DNA from 4 places in the uncultured Zoogloea sp. genome. Region 2 is predicted to be linked to each of the others. Evidence: predicted binding sites of a transcription regulator. Region 2 holds the regulator's gene; each other region holds the start of a gene.
What was found. The regulator sigma-54, encoded in region 2, starts transcription at its own class of promoters, with help from an activator protein. The targets are predictions, from matches to a motif close to TGGCACGCTTNCTGCTNA.
Positions count from the first base shown of each region.

Region 1: the regulator sigma-54 is predicted to act here: its motif matches at 1,485-1,502, upstream of Q0672_RS14695 (PEP-CTERM sorting domain-containing protein).
Region 3: the regulator sigma-54 is predicted to act here: its motif matches at 1,809-1,826, upstream of aspA (aspartate ammonia-lyase).
Region 4: the regulator sigma-54 is predicted to act here: its motif matches at 1,501-1,518, upstream of Q0672_RS14025 (PEP-CTERM sorting domain-containing protein).

Region 1 covers NZ_CALAYQ010000128.1:2,077-5,321, forward strand. The annotation lists gene cysB (HTH-type transcriptional regulator CysB) at 1-241, shown strand, start outside; gene Q0672_RS14695 (PEP-CTERM sorting domain-containing protein) at 260-1,426, opposite strand; gene Q0672_RS14700 (monovalent cation:proton antiporter-2 (CPA2) family protein) at 1,746-3,245, shown strand, end outside.
Region 2 covers NZ_CALAYQ010000024.1:28,620-31,864, reverse strand. The annotation lists gene recX (recombination regulator RecX) at 1-44, shown strand, start outside; gene lptB (LPS export ABC transporter ATP-binding protein) at 31-753, shown strand; gene Q0672_RS02380 (RNA polymerase factor sigma-54) at 769-2,226, shown strand; gene raiA (ribosome-associated translation inhibitor RaiA) at 2,243-2,566, shown strand; gene ptsN (PTS IIA-like nitrogen regulatory protein PtsN) at 2,722-3,207, shown strand; gene hprK (HPr(Ser) kinase/phosphatase) at 3,176-3,245, shown strand, end outside.
Region 3 covers NZ_CALAYQ010000036.1:8,946-12,190, forward strand. The annotation lists gene Q0672_RS04020 (ZIP family metal transporter) at 1-902, shown strand, start outside; gene Q0672_RS04025 (Dps family protein) at 1,030-1,530, shown strand; gene aspA (aspartate ammonia-lyase) at 1,881-3,245, shown strand, end outside.
Region 4 covers NZ_CALAYQ010000120.1:6,972-10,216, forward strand. The annotation lists gene Q0672_RS14015 (hypothetical protein) at 1-747, shown strand, start outside; gene Q0672_RS14020 (hypothetical protein) at 744-1,316, shown strand; gene Q0672_RS14025 (PEP-CTERM sorting domain-containing protein) at 1,567-2,352, shown strand; gene Q0672_RS14030 (FtsX-like permease family protein) at 2,624-3,245, shown strand, end outside.

The DNA.
Region 1 (3,245 bases), on a different contig from region 2:
GGGCATGGGGCTGGGGATCGGCATCCTGGCCAGGATGGCTTACGACGCTGCGGTGGACAAGGATCTGGGCATGCTCGACGCCGCGCATCTCTTCGAGTCGAGCACGACCCGCATCGGCGTGCGCCGCAACGCGTGGCTGCGCGGTTACGTGTACGCCTTCATCGAACTGTTCGCCCCCCACCTGTCGCGCCACGTGGTGGACGCGGCGCTGGCGGGGGGCGGCGAAGACCCGGGGCTGTGAGCCTGGGCGTCGAGAGCCTCAACGGCGCCGGAGGCGGAGGACGACGGCGCCGATCAGGCCGAGGGCGGCGAGGGTGAGGGTGGCAGGTTCGGGTGTTTCGTACATCGCGCTGCCGGCGAGGATGAAGACGTCGCCGAAGCCGCCGCTGTCGCAGTTGGTGGTCTCGCCACCGTCGCTCAGGTAGCCGGCGCCATTGCCTTTCGTCGTGCCGCCGAAGCAGCCGAACAGCAGGCGCACCGAGATGGTGTCGTAACCGGCGCCGATGTAGCTCTCCAGGCTCGCGTTGAGCTCGGGCAGGAAGGCCAGGAATTCGGCGTTCTCGGTGCCCTGGGAGTTGTCGATGCTCTCGATCAGGGCGCCGGTCGAGCCGGTGGCGGACGGGCAGCTGCCGCCCGGGTTGCGCAGGGTGGTGTGCTCGTAGATGCAGATCGTGCCGTAGACGGTCGCGAAATCGGTCGAGGCCGGCGCATCGTAAAACTGCTTGGTGCTGGTGAAGGCCCCGTACGGCATGCCGGTGTCGCGCCCGACTTCGTAGTGGATGTCGGGCAGGGCGCCGTCGGTGTCGCGGACGGTGATCAGCCCCCAGTAATCCACCGAGGTCGTGGCGCTCTGGGGCTGGTTGTAGTCGAAGCCCAGCATCAGCTCGTGGCGCACGCCGCCGATGGTGAGCGCATCGCGCAGCCACACGGCGTTCACGTCCCAGGTGCCGATGTTGTCGGCGCCGGCGGCGAGCTGGTTGTTGGCCGGATCGCTCATGTTGCCGGCTTCCATCGTGGTGCCGGTGGCGCGTCCGGTGGCGAGGAAGTTGTCGCCGCCGCGGTTGGTCTTGAAACCGTTCTCCACCCGGCTGCCGTCGGCGGTGGGCGGATTGGTCGGGCTGGTGTCGCTGTTGTCGAGGGGCGCCGCGCCGCCGGCCTGGACGACCACGGTCTCCTTGAGCAGGCCCTGGGGCGTGGCGAGCAGGTAGCCGCCGCTGTCGGTGCCGGTGCCCTGGGCGAGGCCGGCGATGTAGTTGAGCATCGGGGCCGAGCAGCTGAGCATGTCGCCAAAAGTGGCGCAGGCCGGTGAGCTCTTGTCGATGGCAGGGCCGGCGTAAACGGCGAGGGGCGTGGCGCTGGCAAGGGGTGACAGAAATGCTGAAACGATCGCGGCTGCTGCCAGGGCCTTGTTTTTGCTGATTTTCATTTTTTCCTCCTGGATGCTCCGTGGGAATTCGGGAAAAACCAAACAAGACACCAAAATTTACGCATAACCCGTGCCGAATTTAGAGTTTTTCGGTAAGTCGTCGTTTTTGTTTCGTTTTTGACGTTTGTCGATTCGCTCGGCGTAAGCGGCCAGATGGGCGGTGTAAAACCGGGCGACACGGCCCCGGGCGGGGCGGGCCGGATTTGCGTGACGGAGTTGGCAGCCGGCGGCCCGATTGTTTCCGGATCCTTCCATTTCGAATTGCCGCGGCGCTTTGTGAGAGACTTGAACGCTCCACGCCGCCCTCCGTTTTTCCATCATGCAATCCCTGACGACCTTCGCCGCCCTGTTGCTGGCTTCCGTGCTTTTCGTGCCACTTTTCAAGCGCGCCGGGCTGGGCACGGTGCTGGGCTACCTGGCGGTGGGCATGCTGATCGGCCCCTACGGCGTGAAGCTCGTGCGCGATCCGGACAACCTGCTCCACACCGCCGAGCTGGGCGTGGTGCTGCTGCTCTTCGTGATCGGGCTGGAGCTCAAGCCGTCGCGGCTGTGGGCGCTGCGCAAGTCGGTGTTCGGGCTGGGGGCGATGCAGCTCTTCGGGGTGGCGGCGGCATTGGCGGCGGCGGGCCGGTACACGGGTTTGTCGCTGTCGGCGGCGGCGCTGGTGGGGATCATCCTGGCCCTGTCGTCCACGGCTTTCGTGCTGCCCACCCTCGCCGAGCGGCGCGAACTATCCACCCGTTACGGGCGGGAGGCCTTTGCGATCCTGCTGTTCCAGGATCTGTCGGTGATTCCGCTGCTGGCGCTGATCCCGCTCTTCGGCACCGGCAAGCCCACCGCGCTCACCCATCCGGCGGTGGGCCTGGGGCTGCTGGTGGCGGTGGTGGTGGTGGGGCGGCCGCTCCTCGATCTGCTGTTCCGCCATGTGGCGCGGGTCAATAGCCGGGAGATGTTCACCGCCGCGGCGCTGGTGACCGTGCTGGGGCTGGCGCTGCTGATGCAGGCGGGCGGGCTGTCCATGTCGCTGGGCGCGTTCATCGCCGGCGTGCTGCTGGCCGATTCGGAGTTCCGCCACGAGCTGGAGGCGTCCATCGCGCCCTTCCAGGGCTTGCTGCTGGGGCTGTTCTTCATGGCGGTGGGGATGTCCACCAACCTCACCCTGCTGGTGAAGTTTCCGTGGCAGATCATCGGCCTCACCGCCGGGCTGGTGATGATCAAGATTCTGGTGCTGTACGGCCTGCGCCGGCTGGTGGGTGGGCCCAAGCTGGGTTCGCGGATGCTGGCGCTGGCGCTGGCCCAGGGCGGCGAGTTTGCCTTCGTGCTGTTTGATGCGGCCCAGTCGTTCAAGGTGCTGGGCGAGGTGCAGGCCGACAAGCTGACTTTGGTGGTGGCCCTGTCGATGGCGGTGTCGCCGCTGCTGCTGATGTTTGGCGACTGGCTGGCCCGGCGCGAGGCGGGCCGGCGGCCGCCCAAGGCTTACGACCAGATGCCTTCCGAGGCGAGCGACGTGGTGATCGCCGGTTTCGGCCGGGTCGGCCAGGTGGTGGGCCGGCTGCTGCTGGCGCGAGGTATCGGCTTCACCGCGCTGGATGCCGACGCCGGGCAGGTGGAGACCGTGCGCAAGTTCGGCTTCAAGGTGTTCTACGGCGACGCGGCCCATCTCGATCTGCTCCATGCCGCCCAGGTGGGTGAGGCCAAGGTCTTCGTGCTGGCCATCGACGACGTGGAGGCGTCCCTGCGCACCGCCGAGCTGGTGAAGAAGCATTTCCCCCATGTGCAGATCGTGGCCCGGGCCCGCAACCGCTTCCACGCCAGCCGG
Region 2 (3,245 bases):
TTCGTAGAGTCCTGAAAGAACACCCCGGCGATGAGCCTGCTTAAAGTCAGCAACCTGCGCAAGAAGTACAAGGCCCGCACCGTCGTCCACGACGTCTCCTTCGACGTCGGCAGTGGCGAAGTGGTCGGCCTGCTCGGCCCCAACGGCGCCGGCAAGACGACCTGCTTCTACATGATCGTCGGCCTGGTGGTCGCCGATGGCGGCGAGATCACCCTCGACGACCAGGTGCTGACCCATCGCCCGATCCACCAGCGCGCCCGCCTCGGCCTGTCCTACCTGCCCCAGGAGATGAGCGTCTTCCGCAAGCTCACCGTGGCCGAGAACATTCAGGCCGTGCTCGAACTGCAGAAGCTCAGCAAGGCCGAAATGGCCGAACGCCTCGAACAGCTCCTCGGCGAGCTGGGCATCGAACACCTGCGCGACAACACCGCGATCTCCCTCTCCGGCGGCGAGCGCCGGCGCTGCGAGATCGCCCGCGCCCTCGCCTCCGACCCGCGGCTGATCCTCCTCGACGAGCCCTTCGCTGGCGTCGACCCGATCGCCGTGATCGACATCCAGAAGATCATCCGCTTCCTCAAGGAAAAGGGCATCGGCGTCCTCATCACCGACCACAACGTCCGCGAAACCCTCGGCATCTGCGACCGCGCCTTCATCATCAATGCCGGGGAAGTGCTGGCCAGCGGCCGCCCGGAAGACATCGTCCGGAATGAACAGGTCCGTCAGGTTTACCTCGGCGAGCACTTCCGGCTTTAAGGCATCATTGTTGTCATGAAGCCCAGCCTCCAGCTCAAACTCTCCCAACATCTCGCGCTCACCCCGCAGCTACAGCAGTCCATCAAGCTGCTGCAGCTATCGACCCTCGAGCTCAACCAGGAGATCGAGAAGATCCTCCTCGAGAACCCGATGATCGAGCGGGACGAGCCGGAATCGAACCTCGGCTCCAGCCGTCTCGAAGCCCCCGGCCCGGCCGCCCCCGCCGGCAGCGAGGCCGCCCATGAGCGCGAGCAGGAGCAGGCCCGCGAATCCGACCAGCGCGAGCGCGACACCGACCGGGAGTTCGACTTCGCCGAAGGCGGCGACTGGCAGGGCTCCGGCAGCGGCTCGCGGGACGATGATGACGACAACGATTTCCAGGATCTCCAGGCCACGGTCACCACCCTGCGCGACCACCTGGACGCCCAGATCGCCCTCACCCAGCTGTCCGACCGGGATCGCGCCCTCACCCGCTTCATGATCGAGGCCCTCGACGACGACGGCTACCTCAGCCAGGCCCTCGAAGACCTCCTTCCGCTACTCCCGCCCGAGCTCGAAGTGGATCTGGACGACCTCACGATCGCCCTGCGCCACATCCAGAGCCTCGACCCCTGCGGGATCGGCGCTGCCGACATCGGCGAATGCCTCGGCCTGCAGCTGCGCGCCCTGCCGCCCAGCCGCGAACGCGAGCTGGCGCTGGCCATCGTCGCCGAACACCTCGAACTCCTCGCCGCCCGCGACTACCTCAAGCTCAAGCGCGCCCTGCGCTGCACCGACGACGAGCTGCGCGAAGCCCACGCCCTGATCCTCGACCTCAACCCCCGGCCCGGCGCCCGCTTCGCCCAGTCCGACATCCGCTACGTGGTTCCGGATGTCATCGTCCGCAAGGTCCGCAACACCTGGGTTGTTAACCTCAACCCGGATGCGATGCCCAAGCTGCGCATCAACCAGCTTTATGCCCAGATCCTGCGGGACAACCGCGGCGCCAGTGGCTCCCTGTCCAATCACCTGCAGGAAGCCCGCTGGCTCATCAAGAACGTTCAGCAGCGCTTCGACACCATCCAGCGTGTGTCGCAAGCGATCGTTGACCGGCAGCGTCAGTTCTTCGATTATGGCGATGTGGCGATGCGCCCTCTGACACTGCGTGAAATCGCCGAACAGTTGGAATTGCACGAGTCCACCGTCTCGCGGGTGACCACCCAGAAGTACATGGCCACACCAAGAGGCATTTTCGAGTTCAAACATTTTTTCGGCAGTCACGTCGCCACCGACACCGGTGGGGCGGCTTCCTCGACGGCGATTCGGGCGCTGATTCGCCAGCTGGTAGCCGCGGAAGACAAGAAGAAACCCTTGTCCGACGCCAAGATTGCCGAGTTGTTGGGCCAGCAGGGTATCGTCGTGGCACGCAGGACCATCGCAAAGTGTCGCGAGTCCCTCGATATCCCGCCGGTCAGTCTGCGCAAAACCATCTGACAGAAAGGTAAGAACCATGAACCTCAACATCACGGGGCATCACGTCGAAGTTACGCCGGCCATCCGCGAATACGTCACCTCCAAGCTCGATCGCGTGATCCGTCATTTCGACAACGTCACCAGCGTCGGCGTGATCCTCTCGGTGGAAAAGCTGCGTCAGAAGGCCGAAGTCACCGTTCACGTGCGTGGCAAGGACATCCACGTCGAGAGCGAGGATGCCGACATGTATGCCGCCATCGACGCCCTGACCGACAAGCTCGACCGCCAGGTTCTGAAGTACAAGGACAAGGCCTCCGATCACGGCCATGACTCCCTGAAGCAGCACCTCGCCGAATCCTGATCTTCGGCCCCAAGTAATCCCCTTCTCCCCGGGACCGTTGTGGCTATAATGCGCCCCAACTGACACAACGGCCCCGGCGGCACCCGCCCCCGGATTTTCCAGATTCGTTCCCGGAAACCTGTCCCGGTCCCACCGCGTACAGGAGCGTCCCGCCCATGAACCTCATCGCCAAACTTCTGCCTCCAGCCAATGTGGTCGTCGGCCTCGAGGCGAGCAGCAAGAAGCGTGCTTTCGAGCAGGCCGGCCTGCTGTTCGAGAACAATCACGGCATCGCCCGGAGCACCGTCTTCGACAGCCTGTTTGCCCGCGAGAAGCTCGGCTCGACCGGTCTCGGGCAGGGCATCGCGATTCCCCACGGACGCATCAAGGGCCTCAAGGACGCGCTGGGCGCCTTCATGCGTCTCGCCGAACCCGTCCCCTTCGACGCCCCGGACGGCCGCCCCGTTTCGATGCTGTTCGTGCTGCTGGTGCCCGAACAGGCCAACGAACACCACCTGCAGCTCCTTTCCGAACTCGCCCAGATGTTCAGCGATCGCAGCTTCCGCGATCAGCTCCTGACCGCCCCGGACGCCCTCGCGGCCCACTCCCTCTTTGCCCAGTGGGGCAGCGATGCGCCAGACAACAGTAGCGCGGCTGTTTGACGACAACCTCGACCGCCTGAGGCTGCGCCACATCTGCG
Region 3 (3,245 bases), on a different contig from region 2:
TTGCCTGGCGGGACGCCTGGCGCATCCAGGCCCGCCAGCATCCGTGGATGACCGGCGGGCTGGTGATCTCGCTGGCGGCGGTGTTGCTGCTGTTGGCGAGCGGCGTGAGCGACGGCATCGCCGGCGGGGGCGAGCCCCTGCGGCTGGCGATGCTGGGCGGGCTGGCCGGCTTTGGCGCCACGGCCCTGGGCGCGCTGGCGGGGATCACCCTGCGCAAGCTGTCGGCCCGGGCCGAGGATAGTCTGCTGGGCTTTGCGGCGGGGATGATGCTGGCCGCCAGCTCCTTCTCGCTGATCCTGCCCGGCCTGGCCGCCGCCAAGGAGATGACCGGCAGCGGCGCGATGGGGGCGCTCACGGTGACCGCCGGGATGGCCTTGGGCGTGCTGCTGATGCTGGGCCTCGACCGCTTCACCCCCCACGAACACGAGAGCACCGGCCCCTGCGGCCCGGGCTGCGACCGGGTGGGCAAGGTGTGGCTGTTCGTGCTGGCGATCACCCTGCACAACCTGCCGGAAGGCATGGCCATCGGGGTGAGCTTCGCCCAGGGCGACATGAACGTGGGCCTGCCCCTCACCAGCGCCATCGCGATCCAGGACATCCCCGAGGGCCTCGCCGTGGTGATGGCGCTCCGCGCCGCGGGCGTGCGGGCCTGGCCGGCGGTGCTGATGGCGGGGGCGTCGGGCCTGATGGAGCCGCTCGGCGCGCTGTTCGGCGCGGGCATCGCCGGCGGGCTGGCGCTGGCCTATCCGATCGGGCTGGGCCTGGCGGCCGGGGCGATGATCTTCGTGGTGTCCCACGAGGTGATCCCGGAAACCCACCGCAACGGCCACCAGACCTCCGCCACCGTCGGCCTGATGGCGGGCTTTGCGGTGATGATGTTCCTCGATACGGCGATGGGCTGAGGCCCCGCGCCATCCGCCGGACGATTGGTTTTTCCAATCGTCAGCAGCGAACATGACAATTGGACGCAGCCCCCGGCCAGGCCGATACTCTCTCCATCGACGACGAACGACCGACAAGGAGACGACCATGAAAAAGAAAGCCACCAAATCCGCCGGCCCCGTGATGGACATCGGCATCAGCGCCGACGACCGGGCCGAGATCGCCGCCGGCCTGTCGCGCCTCCTGGCCGACAGCTTCAACCTCTACCTGATGACCCACAACTTCCACTGGAACGTGAAGGGGCCGATGTTCAACACCCTGCATCTGATGTTCATGGGCCAATACACCGAGCAGTGGAACGCGCTGGACGTGATCGCCGAGCGCATCCGCGCCCTTGGCCACCCGGCGCCGGGCACCGGCAAGCTGTTCGCCTCGCTCACCTCCATCGACGAGCCCGAAGGCGTGCCGGCCGCGCTCGACATGGTCCGCCTGCTGGTGGCCGCCCAGGAAGCGACCGCGCGCACCGCCCGGGGCTTGTTCCCGCTGGTGGACAAGGCCAACGACCAGCCCACTGCCGACCTGCTCACCCAGCGGCTGGAAGTCCACGAGAAGACCGCCTGGATGCTGCGCAGCCTGCTCGAAGAATGAGCTGACCCCATCCCGGATGACGGCAGCAGCGTGCAAGGCGCTGCTGCCGTTTTTTTCGTTTCGCGCCTGCTCTTGTCGGGCTGAAGCCCGACCTACAGGTTCGCCGGCCCTCACGCCGTGCAGGTCGGGCTTCAGTCCGACATTCCCCGCTCCGATTCGTCCCCGATCGTTCGGATTTCCGAACGCCTTTTCCGGCGCAAATCCGGAAATCCGTCTCCGGCTTTCGTTGCTCAGATAAAAATCCAAGCCAGATCAACAGCTTGCCGGCCTCGGCGGGCTGGCACGGGGCGTGCAATGGATTAGGCATGGCGCCCGCAGCGGCGCTGCCAATAAAACCGGAGACAAAAAACATGACCACCCCCAGCTTCCGCCTCGAACACGATCTGCTCGGCGACCGCGAAGTGCCCACCGACGCCTACTTTGGCGTGCATACCCTGCGGGCCCGCGAGAACTTCGATATCACCGGCATTTCCATCGCCGTCTATCCCGACCTGATCCGCGCGCTGGCCCAGATCAAGCAGGCCGCCGCCCGCGCCAACCAGAAGCTGGGGCTGCTCGACGCGACCCGCGCCGACGCCATCGTCGCCGCCTGCCGCGAGGTGATCGACGGCAACCTGCACGATCAATTCGTGGTGGATGTGATCCAGGGCGGTGCCGGCACCTCCACCAACATGAACGCCAACGAGGTGATCGCCAACCGTGCGCTGGAGCTCCTCGGCCACGCCCGCGGCGATTACGCGAAGCTGCACCCCAACGAGCACGTCAACATGAGTCAATCGACCAACGACGTGTATCCCACCGCCCTCAAGCTCGCCACCTACGTGGGCATCTTCCGGCTGATCGACGCGATGGCCGGGCTGAGGGGCGCCTTCGAGCGCAAGGCGGTGGAGTTCGCCGACGTGCTCAAGATGGGCCGCACCCAGCTGCAGGACGCCGTGCCGATGACCCTCGGCCAGGAGTTCTCCACCTACGCCGTGATGCTCGGCGAGGACGAAGCCCGCCTGCAGGAAGCCGCGCTGCTGATCCGCGAGATCAACCTCGGCGCCACCGCCATCGGCACCGGCATCAACGCCCACCCGGACTACGCGCCGCTGGTGTGCCGCAAGCTCGCCGAGATCAGCGGCATCCCGGTGGTCACCGCGCCCAACCTCGTCGAGGCCACCCAGGATTGCGGCAGCTTCGTGCAGCTCTCCGGCGTGCTCAAGCGCGTCGCGGTCAAGCTCTCCAAGGTGTGCAACGACCTGCGCCTGCTGTCCTCCGGCCCCCGTGCGGGCTTCGGCGAGATCAACCTGCCGCCGCGCCAGGCGGGCTCCTCGATCATGCCGGGCAAGGTCAATCCGGTGATCCCGGAGGTGGTCAATCAGGTGGCCTTCGAGGTGATCGGCAACGACATGACCGTCACCTTCGCCGCCGAAGCCGGCCAGCTCCAGCTCAACGCCTTCGAGCCGATCATCGCCCACAGCCTCTTCAAGAGCGTGCTGCACCTCACCAACGCCTGCCGCGCGCTGGCCAGCCACTGCGTCGAGGGCATCACCGCCAACCGCGACGCCCTTCGCGAGAGCGTCGCCCGCTCCATCGGCATCGTCACCGCCCTCAACCCCTACATCGGCTACGCCAACGCCACCGAGGTGGCCGCCGAGGCCCACGCCAGTGGCCGGGGCGTTGCCGAGATCGTGCTGGAGCGCGGCCTGATGAGCGCCGGCCAACTGGCCGAG
Region 4 (3,245 bases), on a different contig from region 2:
GTGCTCGCCCATCCCGACCATCACACCACCATCCGCAACAACGCCCCCGACGGCATCGACTGTGTCGATCTCGTGGCGCTCGCCCACAACTGCGGCGCCCCGCCGCCCATCGGATCAGACAGCCTGCCGCTGCTCATCCATCTGCTGGCCCGCGCCCCGCGCCTGCCGGCCATCCATGTCCCGGCGCTGGGGCGCGCGCAACGCATCGCGCGCATCGGTCAGACCGCCATCCTCGGCACCGCCCTCGTCGTCGGCGCCAGCCTCGCGCTGGGCGCCGCCAACTATATGGCAAGCCAGGAAAGCGACGCCCAGAGCACCCAGCTCCTCGCCCGCATCACCGACGCCCAGCTCCGCCTTGACCAGGCCCGCGCCGCCATCCCGCCAACACCGCACCCGCCCGCCGAAATCCACACCACTCACGCCCGGGCCGTCCGGCTTCATGCCGCCGCCGACATCAACACCCGGCTGAACGCCGTGTCCCGCGCCTTCGACCAATATCCTCAAATCGACCTGGATCGCCTGGAATGGATGCTCAGCCCGTCCGATCCCGACCCGGCCCTCACGATTCGGCTGCACATCAACCTGCCCATTCAGGGCGCCAACACCGTAGCCGAGACCTTCGCGGCCGCCCTGCAGACAACCACCCAGGCCACCACAACCATCGAACCCGCCGGCACCCCGACAGGCGACGCACAACCGCGCCAGCCCGTCGTAGTACGGATCGACTTCCCGCCCAGCGCGCCATGACCGCCCACAGACCGACGCCAATCCCAGCCGTCCTGCGCAAGCCGCTGCTCGCCTGCCTCGTTGCACTGGCCATCTCGATGGGGCTGGCCGTTGCCACCAATCAGCTCCGCCGCGACGCCGAAGCCACGCGCGACGACCTCAGCCTCCGGCTGAACGGCATCCGCCTTCAGCACGAAGCAACCCTCAAGGACGCAGCAGACGCCCGCCTCGCCCTCCGGCAACTGGCCGAACTCGATAAGCTGGGCTTGAAGTCCGCGGTGCCGCGTCTAGAGTTGATGGGCGGGATCGACGCAGCCCTGGCCGAAACAGGCCTTTCCGATCTTCACTACACCCTGTCCCCGCTTCAGCCCCTCGACGCCCCCCCGCTGCTCGGCCTCTCGACGGTCCGGCTGGAGGGCAGTGTCCCTCACGAGGCTCGCCTCCTGGCATTGCTCAAGCGCCTGGAGGCAACCAATAACGGCCTGTTTCTCCCGCTCCGCTGCACGCTGGCCCGCTCCAAAGCCGATGCCCTTACCATAGTAAAAGCCGACTGCGAAGCGACTTGGCTAGGGCTGCAACCACCTGCCTGAGACATATTTCACACTACCCAATTTGCGCACTTTTCCAGAAAAATCAACAACTCAACGTCATCGCACAAGCGACCGCCAGAAAATGTGTCGACAATTTTTACACCTGTTTCAGCGAGACGCTGACGAAGTTCCCCAACTGAAAAAAACCTACACAAAATCATAACTTTAAAAAATCGCAAAAAACTGGCACACCGATTGCTTATGAAAAGAAAGGGCTACAGTGGCCCCGATTACTCAGGAGATTAAATAAGTGAAAACCTTCAAGCAGACCCTCACCGCCCTGGCCACCGTTGCCGCCCTGTCCGCTGCTGGCAGCGCCAACGCCGGCCTGACCAACTGGTACATGGATGCCAACGGCGCCGTCGGCGGCACCGCTGACGCCACCCTGGTTGCCGAATACCTTGACCTGGCGGGCAAGGCCTACGTCAAGAACACCATCAGCGGCACCACCTTCACCTTCAACGAAGCCGGCAACTTTAACACTACCGCCGCCGACGGCGGTTCCACCATCCTGACCAACGCTCTGCGCAGCGAGTTCGTTGGCGTTGGTGGCGGCTCTACCACCACTGGCGTACTGGGTTTCACCTCCGGTTCGCTGAATGTTTACAGTGGCGCAACTAACATTGCTTCATTTAAACTGATCACCGGTGAGGGGGCGGTGATTCCGGGTGGCGTTCTTCCTAATGGTTTCTTCAGCTTGGTTTTCCAGGCCACCAGCATGGCCTCTGGCTACTTCTTCGATGGCGCCATGAACGATCTGTCGCTGAAGGTTGGTGATGGTCTGACCTTCGGTTTCGCCACCACCAATGCCAGCGTCACCGACACCTGGTCCGCCGCCGAAAACGCGACCCTGACCGGCATCTACAACACCGCCTTCAACCCGGACATCGCCGGCATCTCCATGAACGGCTCCACCGACCTGGTGATCCGTAACGGCGGCCAGTTCGGCCTGGAAGTTCCGGAGCCCACCTCCATGGCTCTGGCTGGCCTCGGCCTGACCGGCCTGGCCGCTCTGCGCCGTCGCAAGTCGGCCTAAGACCCGCCTACGGCTGATCACCTTCGGGTGATCTGCTGAAAGCAGTCTTGCGGCACTCAAGCCCGTCACTCTTGGAGTGACGGGCTTTTTACTTCTTGCGACGCCCCCCCTCACGGCAAAGCTGCCGCCCAAACCCGGCAATCCCGGCGACACCCGCGCCCGCACCAGCCGCTGTCACCTGGAATAATCAAACACTTGCCCCTGCTGGCTTTCCAAGCGACCATACGTCTCTTCCAGCGAGCATTTCCGAGCAACTCCCCGCGTGCGCCTCATGTCGACCGATCTCTATTTCCGCGACGTCACCCAGGCCTTCCGAAACATCGTCCGCCAGCGGCGCCGGGCGCTGTTCGCCCTCGTCACCATCGTCGGCGGGGTGATGGCCTTTCTGCTGGCGGGCGGTTTCATCCAGTGGATCCTGAAGGACATGCGCGAGGCGACCATCCGCTCCCAGCTGGGGCATGTGCAGATCGTCCGCCCGGGGTTCTTCGACAAGGGGCTCGCCGACCCCTACGCCTACCTGCTGTCGGGCGCCGACGCCGTCTATAACGAGCTCGCCAAGACCCCCGGCGTCCGCGTGATCACACCGCGGCTGCTATTCACTGGGCTGGCCAGCCACGACGACTCCACCATCTCCTTCTCCGGCGAGGGCGTCGACCCCGACAAGGAGGGTGACCTCAGCCGGGCGCTGCAGATCATCTCCGGCGAGGCGCTCTCGTCAACCGAGCCCAACGGCATCATTCTCGGCGAAGGCCTCGCCGCCAACATGGGCGTGAAGGTAGGCGACACGGTTGTGCTCCTCGCCACCACCTCCAAGGGCACCCTCAACGCCGTCGAGTGCCGGGTTCGCGGGATCTTCGCCACCATCACCAAGGCCTATGACGACACTTTCCTGC